One region of the Streptomyces sp. NPDC056580 genome, then DNA from elsewhere that is predicted to be linked to it. Evidence: riboswitches for the same ligand, from Rfam matches in the RefSeq annotation. Region 1 holds a riboswitch; each other region holds the start of a gene.
What was found. A riboswitch is a leader RNA that binds a small molecule or an ion and turns the genes downstream of it on or off. The one in region 1 is predicted to bind thiamine pyrophosphate.
Positions count from the first base shown of each region.

Region 2: linked by a shared signal. The riboswitch ahead of thiO (glycine oxidase ThiO) and the one ahead of thiC (phosphomethylpyrimidine synthase ThiC) in region 1 are both predicted to bind thiamine pyrophosphate.
Region 3: linked by a shared signal. The riboswitch ahead of ACFQ9Z_RS22215 (thiamine ABC transporter substrate binding subunit) and the one ahead of thiC (phosphomethylpyrimidine synthase ThiC) in region 1 are both predicted to bind thiamine pyrophosphate.

Region 1 covers NZ_JBHTVE010000005.1:443,757-447,960, forward strand. The annotation lists gene ACFQ9Z_RS13425 (IclR family transcriptional regulator) at 1-244, shown strand, start outside; gene ACFQ9Z_RS13430 (SsgA family sporulation/cell division regulator) at 346-783, shown strand; gene ACFQ9Z_RS13435 (YibE/F family protein) at 885-2,285, opposite strand; TPP riboswitch at 2,357-2,532, shown strand; gene thiC (phosphomethylpyrimidine synthase ThiC) at 2,525-4,204, shown strand, end outside.
Region 2 covers NZ_JBHTVE010000002.1:611,883-616,086, reverse strand. The annotation lists gene ACFQ9Z_RS06555 (Rv2175c family DNA-binding protein) at 1-144, opposite strand, end outside; gene ACFQ9Z_RS06550 (NAD(P)/FAD-dependent oxidoreductase) at 286-1,512, opposite strand; gene ACFQ9Z_RS06545 (hypothetical protein) at 1,545-1,895, opposite strand; TPP riboswitch at 1,948-2,059, shown strand; gene thiO (glycine oxidase ThiO) at 2,057-3,217, shown strand; gene thiS (sulfur carrier protein ThiS) at 3,220-3,420, shown strand; gene ACFQ9Z_RS06530 (thiazole synthase) at 3,425-4,204, shown strand, end outside.
Region 3 covers NZ_JBHTVE010000009.1:319,779-323,982, reverse strand. The annotation lists gene ACFQ9Z_RS22220 (ABC transporter permease) at 1-1,001, opposite strand, end outside; gene ACFQ9Z_RS22215 (thiamine ABC transporter substrate binding subunit) at 1,049-2,134, opposite strand; TPP riboswitch at 2,217-2,324, opposite strand; gene rlmN (23S rRNA (adenine(2503)-C(2))-methyltransferase RlmN) at 2,348-3,454, opposite strand; gene ACFQ9Z_RS22205 (hypothetical protein) at 3,894-4,204, shown strand, end outside.

The DNA of each region.
Region 1 (4,204 bases):
GGACGACGACGCCCTACTGCGCCGGCTGGCCAGGACACCGCGGATGGAGCCGGTGGTGGAGCGGCAGGAGTACGCGCTCGGGACGGTCTGCGCGGCGGTCCCCATCACGGTCGGCACGACGGCGGCCACGATGGCCATTTCACTCCCCGTACATCAGAGCGAACGGCTGCTGCCGGCGGCCCGTCGCCTGCAGGCCGGGATCGGGCGGCATCTGGGCGCGCTGTCACTCTCTATCAGTATCTGAAAACTCACTCCTTGTGATTCGGCATGCACGTTGAGCAAGATTTGAGGCACAGTCGAGGGGGATCAATCTCGGCCAGTCGACGTCATATGACGGGGTAGGCGATGCGCGAATCCGTACAGGCAGAAGTCATGATGAGTTTTCTCGTCTCCGAGGAGCTCTCCTTCCGCATCCCGGTGGAGTTGCGCTACGAGACCTGTGATCCCTATGCCGTGCGGCTCACGTTCCATCTGCCCGGTGACGCCCCGGTCACCTGGGCCTTCGGGCGGGAACTGCTGATCGACGGCGTGGGGCGGCCGTGCGGGGAGGGCGATGTGCACATCGCTCCCGCCGACACCGAGGTGCTGGGCGAGGTGCTGATCCGGCTTCAGGTCGGCAGCGACCAGGCACTGTTCCGCTCCTCGACGCCGCCGCTCGTGGCCTTCCTCGACCGCACGGACAAGCTGGTGCCGCTCGGCCAGGAGGGTGCCCTCGCGGACTTCGACGCCCACCTCGACGAGGCGCTCGACCGCATTCTGGCCGAGGAGCAGAGCGCCGGCTGAGGCCTTGGGGGCAGCCGGGCGCCGGACGCTCGGGCACTGCCGCTCGGGACACCGCAGGAACGCTTCTTCAGCGACGCTCCCCGGGGGGGGCCTCACGTCCGCTAGCGCTTCCGCCGCCGGCCCCGGCCGCCCCGCGCCGGGGGGACGTGCTGCGTCCCGGCGCCCACCGCACCATCCGGTCCGGGCCGGTCGGCCGCGACGACCAGGGCGGCGAGGGCGGTGGTGACCGGGACCGAGGCGACCAGGCCGATCGACCCCACCAGCGTGCGCACGATCTCCTCGGCCACCAGCTCGCTGTTGGCCACCGTGCCCACGCTGCTCTGCGCGATCGAGAACAGCAGGAGCAGCGGCAGCGCGGCACCGGCGTAGGCGAGCACCAGGGTGTTGACGACCGAGGCGATGTGGTCGCGGCCGATCCGGATGGCCGCCCGGTACAGGTCGCGCCGGCCCATCGCAGGATTGGCCTCGTGCAGCTCCCAGACCGCGGACGTCTGGGTCACCGTCACATCGTCCAGGACGCCCAGCGAACCGATGATGACTCCGGCCAGCAGCAGGCCGCTCATGTCTATCGACGGGAACAACCCGTGGATCAGACCCGTGCTGTCGTCCGTGTTGCCGGTCAGCGCGGCCCAGCCGATGAAGCCGGAGCCGAGAACGCCGATCAGCAGCAGGGAGGCCAGGGTGCCGAGCACCGCGACCGACGTGCGCGCGGACAGCCCATGGCACATGTAGAGCGCGATGAGCATGATGGCGCTCGAGCCGACGACGGCCACCAGCAGCGGATTCGAGCCTTGCAGGATCGCGGGGAGGATGAAGAACGTCAGCACCAGGAAACTCACGGCCAGTGCGACCAGGGCCATGACCCCGCGCATCCGGCCCACCACCACGACGGCGAGCGCGAAGACGCCGGCGAGCAGCGCCATGGGGAACTTCCGGTTCACATCGGTCACCGAGTACTGCAGGTCCTTCGGCGCCGAGGGCTCGTAGGCGACCACGACCTTCTCACCCTGGTGCAACTGCCGTGACTGGTCCGGCTGCACGATCTCGGTGAAGGTCCGGCCCCGGTCCCTGCCCGTATCGACCCTGATGGTCGCCTTTCTGCAGGTGCCCTTCGCCTCGTGCTGTGCCGAGCCGTCGCCTGGAGTGGAGGTGCCGCCCACCGCCGTGCCGCCCGATGCGTTGACCGACTTGCAGCTCAGCTCGACCACCTGAGCCACCGTGGCCTGCTGGGTCTGGCGGTCGAAGCCGACGCCGGTGCGCTCGTGCGGCGGTGCTCCTCCCGGCCAGAGAACCACCAGGCCGACCACGACGGCGGCGGTGAACGGGACCAGGATCGCCGCGATGACCTTGCGCAGATGCTTCGAGACGGGCGCGGCAGGACCGTGGCCGTGACTGTGACCGTGTGACTGGCCGGGCCCACGGCCGTGGCCGTCGCCTGGTGCGGAGCCGCCCTGGCGCGGCGGCTCGGAGGGTGGGTAGGGGTGCTGCTCCGTCGTGGTCACCGCCCGATCATCCCAAGAACGAAGTAGGCCCTCTGTTCACCGCGCCCGAACTGACGCTAGCGTGGAGACACCTTTGCACACGCGGGAGCTCGGAGCACCGGGCTGAGAGGGCGCTGACCTCCGTACACGCGATGTTTCACGTGGAACGACGTTTTCACAGGGGACATCCGCGACCGGAGAACCGCTGCGTCGACCGCCGAACCTGTTACCGGGTAATGCCGGCGTAGGGAGTAGGTCTCATGACCAACAAGGACGCGCGCACGCCTGCCTCCGTTCAGGACGAGAAGTCCCAGGAGGCCGGGAAGTCCATCGGCTGGCACAAGGCGTACGTCGAGGGTTCACGCCCCGATCTGCAGGTGCCGGTCCGACAGGTGCACCTCACCAACGGGCAGTCGGTCACGCTGTACGACACTTCGGGCCCGTACACCGATCCGCTCGTCGACACCGATGTCCGCAGGGGGTTGTCGCCGCTGCGGGAGAACTGGATCGTCGCCCGCGGCGACACCGAGGAGTACGCGGGCCGACCCGTCCGCCCCGAGGACGACGGGATCAAGCACACCTCGCCGCGCGGCGGGCTGCGCAACCTTGACGCGGTGTTCCCCGGGCGCCCGCGCCAGCCGCGCCGTGGCCGTGCGGGCCAGGCGGTCACACAGCTCGCGTACGCGCGCAGGGGCGAGATCACACCGGAGATGGAGTACGTGGCCATCCGGGATAGCGTGGACCCCGAGGTGGTCCGGGACGAGATAGCGGCAGGGCGCGCGGTGTTGCCCGCCAACGTCAACCACCCGGAGATCGAGCCGATGATCATCGGCAAGCGCTTCCTGGTGAAGGTCAACGCCAACATCGGCAACTCGGCGGTCACCTCCTCCATCGAGGAGGAGGTCGAGAAGATGACCTGGGCGACCCGCTGGGGCGCCGACACGGTCATGGATCTCTCCACCGGCCGGAACATCCACACCACGCGCGAGTGGGTGCTGCGCAACTCCCCCGTGCCCATCGGCACCGTCCCGCTCTACCAGGCGCTGGAGAAGGTCGACGGCCGGGCCGAGGAACTGACCTGGGAGATCTACAAGGACACCGTCATCGAGCAGGCCGAGCAGGGCGTGGACTACATGACCGTCCACGCGGGCGTGCGCCTGCCGTACGTGCCGCTCACCGCCAACCGCAAGACCGGCATCGTCTCGCGAGGCGGCTCGATCATGGCCGCGTGGTGCCTGGCGCACCACAAGGAGTCGTTCCTGTACGAGAACTTCGAGGAACTGTGCGAGATCCTCGCCGCGTACGACGTCACCTACTCGCTGGGCGACGGCCTGCGGCCCGGCTCGATCGCGGACGCCAACGACGAGGCGCAGTTCGCGGAGTTGCGCACGCTCGGGGAACTCAACCGGATCGCCAGGCGTTTCGAAGTACAGACCATGATCGAGGGCCCGGGACACGTCCCGATGCACAAGATCAAGGAGAACATCGACCTTCAGCAGGAGATCTGCGATGAAGCTCCGTTCTATACGCTCGGCCCGCTGACGACGGACATCGCGCCGGCGTACGACCACATCACCTCCGGCATCGGCGCCGCGATGATCGCCTGGTGGGGCACGGCGATGCTCTGTTACGTCACGCCCAAGGAGCACCTGGGCCTGCCCAACCGCGACGACGTCAAGACCGGGGTCATCACCTACAAGATCGCCGCCCACGCGGCGGACCTCGCCAAGGGTCACCCCGGCGCGCAGGAGTGGGACGACGCGCTGTCCGACGCCCGCTTCGAGTTCCGGTGGGAGGACCAGTTCAACCTCGCCCTGGACCCCGACACGGCGAGGGAGTTCCATGACGAGACCCTGCCGGCCGAACCCGCGAAGACGGCGCACTTCTGCTCCATGTGCGGGCCGAAGTTCTGCAGCATGAGGATCTCCCAGGACATCCGC
Region 2 (4,204 bases), on a different contig from region 1:
CTCACCTCGGCGCACGGCGATGAGCTGGCCCTCCTTGACCAGCTGCCGCACACGCGTCACCTCGACGCCGAGCTGTTCGGCGATGTCGGGGAGGGTGAGCCAGGCGGGGACGAGAGCATCGATCTTTGCGTCAATCTCGGTCACGGGATCTAGCCTGCCATCCCCTACCGACAGTCGGAAGCCAGGCCGGTCCGCGCGGGGGAGACGACGCCGCCGGGGCCGGTCGCGGAAGCGGCCCCGTCACCCGGAGGGCGGCCGCTTCCGCGACGGATCGTCAGACAGGCCCTAGTCGAGGGCTGCGCTCTTCAGCGGCCTCGCGGGGTCGGCCAGGACCCCGGGGTCCATGCGGCGGCCGGCCTCGATCAGCCGCCGGCCCTGGGCCAGGTCGCGCGGCCGGCCGACCGCCAGCAGGGCGACCAGCCGGTCCTCGCGCAGCCAGCACACGGACCAGGCCGGCCCCTCGGGCTCACCGCGCCAGACCATGCGGTCGGCGGCGGCGTGGTGGCCCGCGTACTGGACGAACCGGCCGAACTGCTCCGACCAGAAGTACGGCACCGGGTCGTAGACCGCCGGGATCTCGCCGAGGATGTTCGCGGCGACGGTGCGCGGCCCCTGCAGGGCGTTGTCCCAGTGGTGGATCAGCAGCCGGGCGCCGTAGCGGGCGGACGGGAAGGAGGCGCAGTCGCCGACCGCGTAGACGTCCTCGGCGGAGGTGCGCAGCCGGTCGTCGGCCAGGACGTCGCCGTGCGCGCCCAGCTCGATGCCCGAGCCGGCCAGCCAGGCCGTGGCGGGGCGGGCGCCGATGCCGACCACCACGGCGCCCGCGGGCAGCCGGGTGCCGTCGGCGAGCAGCACCGAGCCCGGCTCGACGCGCTCCACGCGCGCGCCGGTGCGCAGGTGGGCGCCGCTGTCGGCGTACCAGGCGGTCATGGGCGCGGCGACCTCGGCGGGCAGCGCACCGGCGAGCGGCCGGTCGGCGGCCTCCACGACGGTCACGGCGCAGCCGGCCTCGCGGGCGGCCGTGGCGAACTCGGCGCCGATCCAGCCGGCGCCGACGACCACGATGTCGTGCTGCCGGGCCAGCACCGGGCGCAGCCGTTCGGCGTCGTCCAGGGTGCGCAGCAGGTGCACGCCGGGCACGCCCTCGGCGCCGGGCAGCGTGACCGGCTCGGCGCCGGTGGCCAGGACCAGGACGTCGTACGGCACGGGGCCGGCCTCGGTGTCCAGCTCGTGGTCGGCGGGGCGCACGCCCAGCGCCTCGCAGCCGAGCCTGAGTTCGATGCCGAGGGACTCGAAGTCCACGTCGAAGGCGGAGCCCTCGGCCGTGCCGAGGAGCACGGCCTTGGACAGCGGCGGCCGGTCGTAGGGCTGGTGGGGCTCGGCGCCGATCAGGGTGACGGTGCCCGTGAAGCCCTGTTCGCGCAGGGCCACCGCGGTCTGCACCCCGGCCATGCCCGCGCCGGCGACGACCACCCGCCGCCGCGCGCCCTGCTGTGCTGTCTGCTCGCTCACCCGATCACCTTAGACAACTGACGGAACGTCAGTCAGTGGGCGTGCCCGGTGACCTGCTCCACAACGCTGGTGCCGGCGCCCCGCTGCGACTCCCACTCCCAGGTCTCCTCCAGCCGCACCCGCCCGTCGGGCAGCTCCACGACCGCCGACACGCAGTGCCCCGAGGACGTGGTCCCGTCCCGCTTGAGCTGCACGTACCGGAAGTCCAACCGGTCCCCCTCCCGGGTGCCCACCAGGTGGCCGCGCACCACGTCGCCGCCCGCGTACTCGGCCCAGACCTCGCCGTCGCGCTCGTGGTAGGCGAACCGGGTGCGGGTGCCCACCTGACCCGGTGCCTGGTCCGCCACGGGGGCGAGGACGAGTCCGTCGAGCGAGCGGGCCATGGGGCGGGGCTCCTTACGGGGTCGGGGCGCCGAGGGCTAGGGTGGCCACCGTACAAGCACTCGCGGGAGCCCGGACGCACCGGGCTGAGAGGGAGGCTGGCGGCCTCCGACCGTACGAACCTGATCCGGGTCATGCCGGCGAAGGGAGGGGCTGGACGCCCATGCCGTCACGTACGTCCGACGTCCTCGTCATCGGGGGCGGGATCATCGGCCTGGTCACGGCCTGGCGTGCCGCGCAGCGCGGGCTCGCCACGGCCGTGGTGGACCCCGAGCCCGGCGGCGGGGCCGCGCGGGTCGCGGCGGGGATGCTGGCCGCGGTCACCGAACTGCACCACGGCGAGGAGAGACTGCTCGCCCTCAACCTGGAGTCGGCCCGCCGCTACCCGGACTTCGCGGCCGAGCTGACCGAACTCACCGGCCACGACCTGGGCTACCGGCGCTGCGGCACGCTCGCCGTGGCGCTCGACTCGGACGACCGCGCCCACCTGCGGGAGCTGCACGCCCTCCAGCGGCGCTCGGGACTCGACTCCGTGTGGCTGTCGGGGCGGGAGTGCCGGCGTCTGGAGCCCATGCTCGCGCCCGGGGTGCGCGGCGGGCTGCGGGTCGACGGCGACCACCAGATCGATCCCAGACGGCTGGCGTCCGCCCTGGTGGCCGCGTGCGAGCGGGCCGGGGTCGTGTTCCACCGGTGCTGGGCCGAGCGGCTCGACGTCGCCGGGGGCCGGGCCGCCGGGGTCTCCGCGGCGGACGGCACCCGGCTGGGCGCGGGGCAGGTGGTGCTGGCGGGCGGCAGCCTCAGCGGGCGGCTCGCGGGCGTCCCGGACGACGCGCTGCCCCCGGTGCGGCCGGTGAAGGGCCAGGTGCTGCGGCTGACCGTGCCCAGGCGGTACGCGCCCTTCCTGAGCCGCACCGTGCGGGCCGTTGTGCGCGGGAGCCAGGTCTACCTGGTGCCCCGGGAGAACGGCGAGCTGGTCGTTGGCGCGACCAGCGAGGAGCTGGGCTGGGACACCACGGTGACCGCCGGCGGTGTGTACGAGCTGCTGCGCGACGCCCACGAGCTGGTCCCGGGGATCACCGAGCTGCCCCTCACCGAGACCGGGGCCGGCCTGCGCCCCGGCTCCCCCGACAACGCCCCGCTGCTCGGCCCGTCCTCGCTCGACGGGCTGCTGCTGGCCACCGGGCACTTCCGCAACGGCGTGCTGCTCACCCCGGTCACCGGGGACGTCATGGCCGCGCTGCTGGCCGGCGGCGAGCTGCCGGAGGCGGCCCGTCCGTTCACCCCGGAGCGCTTCGGCGCCGTACTCGTGGAGCAGCCCGCATGAGCATCTGTGTCTCGGTCAACGGCGAGCGCCGGGAGATCGTCCCGGGCACCGCGCTCGATGCGCTGGTGCGGTCCCTGACCGCGGCGCCCTCCGGGGTGGCCGCGGCCGTCAACGAGACGGTCGTACCGCGCGGGCGGTGGGCGGCCACCGCGCTGCGCGAGGGCGACCGCGTCGAAGTCCTCACCGCCGTACAGGGAGGCTGACCACATGACCGACGACCCCTTCCTGGTGGGCGGGGTGCCCTTCGGGTCCCGGCTGATCATGGGCACCGGCGGCGCGCCCAGCCTGGAGGTGCTGGAGCGCGCGCTGGTCGCCTCCGGCACGGAGCTGACCACGGTGGCGATGCGGCGGGTCGATCCCGGGGTGCACGGCTCGGTGCTTTCGGTCCTGCAGAGGCTCGGCATCCGGGTGCTGCCGAACACCGCGGGCTGCTTCACCGCGGGTGAGGCCGTGCTGACGGCCCGCCTCGCGCGCGAGGCGCTCGGCACCGACCTGGTCAAGCTGGAGGTCATCGCCGACGAGCGCACCCTGCTGCCGGATCCGGTGGAGTTGCTGGACGCGGCGGAGACGCTGGTCGACGAGGGTTTCACGGTGCTGCCGTACACGAACGACGATCCCGTGCTGGCGCGCAGGCTGCAGGACGTGGGCTGTGCGGCGGTGATGCCGCTCGGCTCCCCGATCGGCTCCGGGCTCGGGATCCGCAACCCGCACAACTTCCAGTTGATCGTCGAGCACGCGCGCGTGCCGGTGATCCTGGACGCGGGCGCCGGCACGGCCTCGGACGTCGCCCTGGCGATGGAGCTGGGCTGCGCCGGTGTGATGCTCGCCTCCGCCGTGACGCGGGCCCAGCGGCCCGAGACGATGGCCGCCGCGATGCGGCACGCGGTGGAGGCGGGGCGGCTGGCCCGGCTGGCCGGCCGGATCCCGCGCAGGCACTTCGCCGAGGCCTCCTCCCCCGCCGCCGGGCGCGCCGACCTGGACCCGGAG
Region 3 (4,204 bases), on a different contig from region 1:
TACTCCAGCGAGGTCCACACGGCGTGCAGCGGCGCCACCAGGAAGGTGCCGCCGTCGGCGTCGGTCAGCGCCCGGTAGTAGCCGAGGCCGGGCGCGTCCAGGGAGCGCTGCACGAGGACGGCGAGCGGCAGCACGAGCAGCAGCGCGACGGTGAGCAGGACCCCGGCGAGCAGCGCCCACTGCCCCGCGCCGCGTGGCCGGCGTGCGGTCGTCTTCGGGTCGGCGAGGCGCAGGGCGCTCTCGCGCCGCCGAACCGTCCAGGCGTGCACGGCGAGGATCGCGCCCACCGCGGCGAACTGGACGAGGGTCAGGACGGCCGCCGTGGAGAGGTCGAAGACCTCCGAGGTCTGCCGGTAGATCTCCACCTCAAGGGTGGAGAACGTGGGCCCGCCGAGGATCTGCACCACGCCGAAGGAGGTGAAGGTGAACAGGAAGACCATCAGCGCGGCGGCGGCCACGGCGGGCGCGAGGGCGGGCAGGGTGACCTTCCGCCACGCCGTCAGCGGTGAGGCGCCGAGCATCCGCGCCGCCTGCTCCTGCCGGGGGTCGAGCTGGGCCCACAGCCCGCCGACGGTCCGTACGACGACCGCGTAGTTGAAGAAGACGTGCGCCAGCAGGATCGCCCACACGGTGGTGTCCAGCCGTACCCCCCACAGGTCGTCGAGCAGCCCGCCGCGTCCGACCAGCGCCAGGAACGCCGTGCCCACCACGACGGTCGGCAGCACGAACGGTACGGTGACGACCGCCCGCAGCAGTTGTCTGCCGGGGAAGTCGAAGCGGGCGAAGACGTAGGCGGCGGGCAGGGCGAGCAGCAGGGTGAGCGCGGTGGAGGCGAGCGCCTGCCAGGTGGTGAACCAGAGCACGTGCCGGATGTCCGGCTGTGCGACGACGTCCGCCATCCGCCCGAACCGCCAGGCGCCGTCCGCCTTCAGACCGCGCGCCACGATCGCGGCGACGGGCCAGGCGAAGAACACGGCGAAGAACGCGGCGGGCAGGGCCATCAGCCCCAGCCGCGCCGCGCTCCCGCGCGCGGTGCCCCTGCGGACCGCTACCTCAGTACGAGTGACGTCCACGACTTGACCCACTGGTCACGGTTGGCGGCGATGGTGGCGGGCGGCATCGTCTCGGGGTCCTTGGCCTGCGGCCCGTACTTCGCGAAGTCCGGCGGCACCGCGGCGCCCTGGCGCACGGGGTAGACGAACATGTTGAGCGGCATGTCCTCCTGGAACTCCTTGGTGAGCAGGAAGTCGAGGAACGCCTTGCCGCCCTTGGTGTTCTTCGCGTTGCTCAGCAGGCCCGCGTACTCGGTCTGCCGGAAGCAGGTGCCCTGGGACACCCCGGTCGGGGCGGTGCCGGGCCGCTTCTTGGCGTAGATGACCTCGGCGGGCGGCGACGAGGCGTACGACACCACCAGCGGGCGGTCGCCGCCGGCCTTCCTGCCCTCGGACGACCCGGAGAACTCCTGGTAGTAGGCCTGCTCCCAGCCGTCGACGACCTTGACGCCGTTGGCCTTGAGCTTCTTCCAGTAGTCCTGCCAGTGGTCGCCGCCGAACTTCGCCGCGCTGCCCAGCAGGAAGCCGAGGCCCGGCGAGGAGGTGGCGGCGTTCTCGGTGACGAGGAGGTTCTTGTACGCGGGCTTCGCGAGGTCGGCGAAGGACTGCGGCGGGGTCAGCTTGTGCTCGCTGAAGAAGGCCTTGTCGTAGTTGACGCAGATGTCCCCGGTGTCGACGGGCGTGACACGGTGCCTGCCCTGGTCGACGCGGTACTGAGGCAGCACCTGGTCGGAGCCCTTCGGCTCGTAGGACTGGAACAGCCCGTTGTCCAGGGCGCGGGAGAGCAGGGTGTTGTCGACGCCGAAGAAGACGTCGCCCTGCGGGTTGTCCTTGGTCAGCAGCGCCTTGTTGACGGCCTGCCCGGCGTCGCCGCTCTTGAGGACCTTGACCTGGTAGCCGGACTTCTTCTCGAAGTCCCGTATGACGCTCTTGGAGACGAGCCACGAGTCGTGGCTGACGAGGGTCACGGTCCTGGAGTCCGCGGCGGATCCCTTGGCGTCGTCCGACCCGCACCCGCTCAGCACGGGCAGGGCGACGAGGCCGAGCCCCACCGTCACGGCCACGAGGGTCTTGTTGTGCACTGGATGTCCTCCTGGGGTTGGCCAGGAAGAGACGCGGCCCTGCCCGGGCTCCGCTGGGGGAGTCCCGGGCAGGGCGCAACAGCTTGAGTGGTGACCGAACTTCCTACCCAGAATGACCTGGGCGAGGTTCAGAGGGTCTGCGGCCCGGTTGCCGCACTCTCAGCGCTGTGGCGCTCCCCTGTCGGAATATGCAGATGTAGTGACGTGGCCAGATTATCGCTCGGTGGCCGCGAGCTGACCACAGGCCCCGTCGATCTCCTGTCCCCGGGTGTCCCGGACCGTGACCGGTACCCCGTGGGCCGCGATGGCCTCCACGAACGCCTTCTCGTCCTCGGGCCGCGAGGCGGTCCACTTCGAGCCCGGCGTCGGGTTCAGCGGGATCAGGTTGACGTGCACGGGCCTGCCCTTGAGCAGCCGGCCGAGCCGGTCGCCGCGCCAGGCCTGGTCGTTGATGTCCCGGATCAGCGCGTACTCGATGGACAGCCGGCGTCCGGACTTCGCGGCGTACTCGAACCCGGCGTCCAGCGCCTCGCGCACCTTCCACCGCGTGTTCACGGGGACCAGGGTGTCGCGCAGTTCGTCGTCGGGCGCGTGCAGGGAGATCGCGAGCCGGCACTTGAAGCCCTCGTCGGAGAACCGGTGGATGGCCGGGACCAGCCCGACCGTCGACACGGTGATGCCGCGCTGCGACAGGCCGAGCCCGTCGGGGGCGGGGTCGGTCAGCGCCCGGATGGCGCCCACGACCCGCTTGTAGTTGGCGAGCGGCTCCCCCATGCCCATGAAGACGATGTTGGACAGCCGCGCGGGGCCGCCGGGCACCTCGCCGTCCCGCAGCGCCCGCATACCGTCCACGATCTGGTGCACGATCTCGGCGGTGGACAGGTTCCGGTCGAGACCCGCCTGCCCGGTCGCGCAGAACGGGCAGTTCATCCCGCACCCGGCCTGCGAGCTGATGCACATGGTGACCCGGTCCGGGTACCGCATCAGCACGGACTCCACGAGGGTGCCGTCGAACAGCCGCCACAGCGTCTTGCGGGTGGTCCCCTGGTCGGTCGACAGGTGCCGCACGACGGTCATCAGCTCGGGGAGCAGCGCTTCCTGCAGCCTGCCGCGCGCACCGGCGGGGATGTCGGTCCACTCCGCCGGGTCGTACGCGTACCGCGCGAAGTAGTGCTGCGACAGCTGCTTGGCACGGAACGGCTTCTCCCCGATCTCGGCCACCGCGTCCTTGCGCTCGGCGGGCGTGAGATCGGCGAGATGCCGCGGCGGCTTCTTGGCTCCGCGCGGGGCGACGAAAATGAGTTCTCCGGGCTTGGGCATGGTGGTTCCAGTGTCGCAGATCCAATCGGGTGACCTGGGGCTGTCACCCGCTACGACTGTCGTCAGTTGTCGTCGCCGGTCGCGGTCGACCGCGTGTTCCGCCCGCGCCGCCGGGCACGCGCCAGGGATGACCCCTTCTCGCGCGGCATCGGTCCAACTGGCAGAGCGTCCGGACGGGCCTCCGTGGTTGTTGTGGGCCTTCCTGGTCGTGTGGGCGATCTGCGGAGTGTTCGTCCTCTTCAAGCTGCGCCGGAACGGCTGGAGGTTCCCCCGGCGGCGCTGAAGCGGCCCGACTGAATCAAACGCGGCAGGCGTGTGATGTAGACCACTCCGCGACCTATCACGTTTTGGGCACTTCGATCTGCTTGCGCTGTTGCGCCGGCACCTTTCCCTGCATCAAGATCACCTCCGGTTAATACATCTCTCATTTGGGGGTTCGATGCGACGGATTGCCTCTGTTCTCACTGGAATTCTTCTGCTTTTGGGCGGAAGTTTCATTTTGGCGCCTTCAGCCAGTGCCGCCGGCTATGGATGCAGTGGAAGCGAGATCGACACGTACCAGGTCAAGACTTCCGGCGGCAGCGTCTACGGCAATATTCACCTCTACTACGACTCTTCGACCGGCAAGAACTGCGCGGTCAACGTGGCCACGAGCGCGGGCGGTTACGGTACTCCCACCTTCAAGTTCGTGATGCTCGTGAAGTGTGTCGCCGGAGACACCGCGGGATCCACCTGCACGCAGGACACGTA